DNA from 2 places in the Pedobacter anseongensis genome. Region 2 is predicted to be linked to the other one. Evidence: riboswitches for the same ligand, from Rfam matches in the RefSeq annotation. Region 2 holds a riboswitch; the other holds the start of a gene.

Region 1 (2,476 bases), on a different contig from region 2:
AACCCACGCAGTTCTACAAAAAAGTTGAAGAACTGCTGACAAAAAGATTAAATTAATTGCTTATTTTTATATCGTATTTTACAAATCAAATATGGAACAACAAAATTATCAATATCAAGACAATAGCGTTTTTGTAATGGAAGAAGGCGCCGTTGCTAAAAAATTTTTCGCAAACGTTTTTTTATGGATGTTTGTGGCATTGAGTCTTTCTACCTTAGCGGCTTATTTATTTGGAAGTAATAAGGAATTAATGTCCTATTTAGTAACAATTAATCCTAACACAGGAAAAGTAGGGATGTCTATTCTAGGTTATGTTGCTATGTTTTCCCCTTTAGCTTTGGTGTTAACAATGAGCTTTGGGTTAAGCAAGTTATCTTATCCTGCTTTACTTGGTATATTCATTTTATATGCTGTTTTAACGGGTGTAAGCTTAAGCTTTATCTTATTAACATATACCTCTGGCTCAGTAGTAAGCTGTTTTGCTGGTGCTGCAGCTATATTTGGCGTGATGGCATTTTTAGGCTATACTACGGATGTAGATTTAAGTAAATTCGGCCCTATTTTAATCGTGGGTGTTGTCGTGTTAATTATTGCGAGTGTGATCAATATGTTTGTTCAAAGCGAGCAATTCAGTTTATTTATGGCTTTCATTGGAATAGCAATTTTTACCGCCTTAACCGCCTATGATGTGCAAAAAATTAAAAGAATTGGACAGGGCATTGAAGCAAGTGGCGAAGAAGTATTACAGGTAGAATCTAAAAAGATGGCTATTGTAGCTGCCTTGTCTTTGTACTTAGACTTCTTAAACATTTTCTTATACCTACTTCGTATTTTCGGAAGCAGAAAATAAGCTTAAGCAAAATTTTATACCGAAGGCCGTGCAGAATTGCGTGGCCTTTGTAATTTTATTTGGTAATTACCCCCTTTTTTTTGGAATTGACAAGCCTTTGTTGCATTTTTGTATCGCTTATAAAGAAAGGCGGAGGGATTAGACCCAACGATGTCTTAGCAACCTGTGCCAACAAGGTGCTACATTCTATTCCAACGATAAGTCGGGAAAAGATAAGTTTAAAGAAGAATAATCTATTCTAACTTTTGAGTAAGCCTTTTAAGTATCAGTTATAAAGTATCGAGTAGCAAGAACCAAGCTAGGTGCATATTTGAATTTTACTGATACAAATAGCTTGTACTCTTTTCAAGAAATCTTGACACTTGATACTCGCTACTTGCTATAAAAAAATGGACATTAGAGAAGAACTAAAAAAACGTATTTTAATTATAGACGGTGCCATGGGCACTATGATTCAGCGCTATACTTTAACTGAACAAGATTTTAGAGGCGAACGCTTTAAAAATCATCCTTGCGATGTAAAAGGAAATAACGATTTACTGAACATTACCCGTCCCGACATTATTAAAACCATCCACCTCGAATACCTCGAGGCTGGAGCGGATATTATAGAAACCAATACCTTTAGTACCCAACGCATTTCGATGGCCGACTACCAGATGGAAGACCTTTCGTACGAAATGAGCTACGAAGGTGCCAAAATAGCAAAACAAGCCGTTACAGAATTTATGGCAGCCCATCCAGAGCGGAAATGTTTTGTAGCGGGAGCAGTCGGACCCACCAATCGTACGCTTTCCATGTCGCCCGACGTTAACGACCCTGGTTTTAGAGCTATATATTTCGACGAACTCGAAGCAGCTTATTACGAGCAAGTACGCGGCCTAGTTGATGGTGGTGCCGATGTAATTTTAATCGAAACCATTTTCGATACCTTAAACGCAAAAGTGGCCATTGTTGCCATTAAAAAATATGAAGAAGTAATTGGTAGAAAGCTAGAGATCATGATTTCGGGCACCATAACCGATGCTTCCGGCCGAACATTATCTGGCCAAACCGCCGAAGCCTTTCTAAATTCGGTAATGCACGCTAAACCTTTAAGCATCGGCTTCAACTGTGCATTGGGTGCCAAAGAAATGCGCCCACATATAGAAGAATTAGCTGCAAAAGCTGGATGCTACATCTCTGCTTATCCAAACGCCGGTTTGCCAAATGAATTTGGCGCATATGATGAAATGCCACACGAAACAGCACATCTGGTTGATGATTTTATCAGCTCGGGCTTCGTAAATATTGTAGGTGGGTGTTGTGGCACTACTCCCGAACATATTGGTTGCATCGCCGAAAAAGCAAGAAACGCTAAACCTAGAGAAGTGCCAATAGTTGAGCATTATTTACGTTTAAGTGGACTTGAGCCGGTTACCATTACCCCAGAAAGTATTTTTGTGAATGTTGGCGAGCGAACCAACATCACCGGTTCCCCTAAATTTTCGAAACTTATTCTAGGCGGCGATTACGAAGCTGCATTAGCCATCGCCTTGCAACAGGTAGAAGGAGGTGCCCAAATTATCGACGTAAACATGGACGAGGGCATGCTCGATTCGGAAGCCGCCATGACAAAATTTCTGA
Region 2 (2,476 bases):
AAGAGAATACCTTAATCTTTGCTTGTGATAGCACTTTTGCTTCTCCAATTTTACAGAACCCAATTGCTTTAGGGGCAGATATTGTAATGCATTCGACCACCAAATATATCGGAGGGCACAGTGATGTTTTGGGGGGATCGCTTACAACAGCTAACATTAATCCATTTTGGGATAAAATTAAGAATATACAGCAAATCGGAGGGGCAGTTCCTTCTCCATTCGATTGTTTCTTATTGCTTAGAAGTTTAAAAACATTATCGTATCGGATAAAAGGCCATTGTGAGAATGCAAGAAAATTAGCTCATTATCTCGATAATCATCCTAAAGTAGAATTTGTATATTATCCAGGTTTAGTTTCACATCCGCAACACGATGTAGCTAAAAAACAAATGAAAGATTTTGGCGGCATGCTTTCTATTTTGGTTAAAGGCGGTGCAGAGAATGCTAAAAAAGTAGTAAATTCAGTACACATTTTTGCACAAGCAACCAGTTTAGGGGGTGTAGAAAGCTTAATTGAGCATAGGGCATCTGTTGAAGGACCAGAAACTAAAACTCCACAAAATTTAATTCGGATTTCGGTGGGACTAGAACATATCGACGATTTGATTGATGATTTAGGGCGGGCGCTATCGCTAGTCTAGAGTTTTGAGTCGTTAGTCTTGAGTAAATTTAATCTGTTAATTATCAATAATTTAAAAAATTATCAGAATTTAATTTTGTAAATAAACAAAATATTTCTACATTTGAAATATTATTTGGCGAAAGCCAGAAAAATCAAGTCAATTACCTTACTGGTTTTGATTTATAAAGAAGTGGCGAGAGACAGGCTCATCGACCCACTGGCAACCCTCCAAACGGAGAAGGTGCCAATTCCTGACCAGATAACATGGTGTTATTTGGAAATATAAATTAAGAATATGAAAACATTCAATTCAAATTCGCAAAGTAGCGTCTTTACAAATTCATGTTGTAGCAGGATGAATATGATTTTAGGACTTTAGAATTTCGAAATTCTATTTCGTCCAATAATCCTACGATAAATCGTAACCTCAGAATTACATCCTTTTAACATTTCAATACGCAAAAAATGAGTACTACATCAGTATATAAATACCCAAAGATTTTTAAACTAGAAAGCGGAAAAAAGCTTCGTAATTTAGAAATCACTTATCAAACCTATGGAAAATTAAATGCAAATAAAGACAATGTGATCTGGGCCTGCCATGCGTTAACCGCTAATGCTGATGTGTTAGATTGGTGGAAAGGATTGTTCGGAAATAATGCATTATTTAATCCAGAAGAACATTTTATTGTTTGCGCAAATGTTTTAGGTTCAAATTACGGAAGTTCAAATCCTTTAAGTACAAACCCCGTAACCGGCCTTGCCTACTACCTTTCTTTTCCAGAATTTACCATTAGAGATATAGCAGCTTCACATCATTTATTAGCCAACCATTTAGGTATAAGCAAAATTAAAGTGGTTATAGGTGGTTCTTTAGGCGGACAACAAGCCTTAGAATGGTCGCTAGCAGGTACAAATATAATTGAGAATTTAATTCTCGTGGCCACAAATGCAGTTCACTCGCCATGGGGAATTGCGTTTAACGAAAGTCAGCGTTTAGCCATTAGCACTGATCGTACTTTCTATGCCAATCAGCCAGATGGCGGATTAAAAGGCTTAAAAGTAGCTAGAAGCATAGCTCTTCTATCCTATCGTACTTACGATGCCTATGCGGCAACACAATTAGAAAGTGTGAATGATAAAACAACTGGATATAGAGCAGCTTCTTATCAAAATTATCAAGGCGAGAAATTATGCAAGCGCTTTAATGCCTATAGTTACTGGTATTTGAGTAAAGCAATGGATAGCCACAATGTTGGTCGCGGAAGAAAAAGCATCACGGCAGCATTAAATAGCGTGAAATCGAATACACTGGTTATTGGAATAGAAAACGATGTATTATTTCCTATTCGTGAACAAAAATATTTAGCAGAACACATTAAGGATGCAGAATTTAACAGTATTAATTCGGCATATGGACACGACGGTTTTTTAATAGAAACTGATCGATTAACCAATATAATCGGGAATTTTTTGAAAGAAAGCACGAATAAAAAAGTGATAAAATTGAAGACGGCGTAAAAAGATAGTATTTAAAATTTAGCGGAAATTAAGTAAGTAAAAATGAGTAAGAAACTTAAAATAGGGTTATTTGGATTTGGTGTAGTTGGACAAGGATTAAACGATATTATCCGTAGCCAGAATTTAAACATAGAAGTTGTTAAAATTGCAATAAAGAACGCAGAGAAGAAACGTATTCTATCTGCTTCGTTATTTACCACTTCGCACGAAGAAATTCTGGATAACCCAGAAATAAACACCATTGTTGAGCTAATTGACGATGCAGAAGCAGCTTTCGAAATTGTAAAAAAAGCATTAAGTACGGGTAAAAACGTGGTATCCGCTAATAAAAAA

What was found. Region 2 has a riboswitch for S-adenosylmethionine ahead of WG904_RS15585 (homoserine O-acetyltransferase family protein). Riboswitches for the same ligand answer to the same signal wherever they lie in the genome.
Region 1: it holds a riboswitch for S-adenosylmethionine, as region 2 does, so the genes downstream of both, metH (methionine synthase) here and WG904_RS15585 (homoserine O-acetyltransferase family protein) in region 2, are expected to answer to the same signal.

Annotation. Positions count from the first base shown of each region.
Region 1 is NZ_JBBHKB010000001.1:686,218-688,693, forward strand. It holds gene WG904_RS03150 (hypothetical protein) at 1-56, shown strand, start outside; gene WG904_RS03155 (Bax inhibitor-1/YccA family protein) at 92-850, shown strand; SAM riboswitch class I at 965-1,069, shown strand; gene metH (methionine synthase) at 1,240-2,476, shown strand, end outside.
Region 2 is NZ_JBBHKB010000004.1:338,355-340,830, reverse strand. It holds gene WG904_RS15590 (trans-sulfuration enzyme family protein) at 1-641, shown strand, start outside; SAM riboswitch class I at 800-911, shown strand; gene WG904_RS15585 (homoserine O-acetyltransferase family protein) at 1,088-2,143, shown strand; gene WG904_RS15580 (homoserine dehydrogenase) at 2,186-2,476, shown strand, end outside.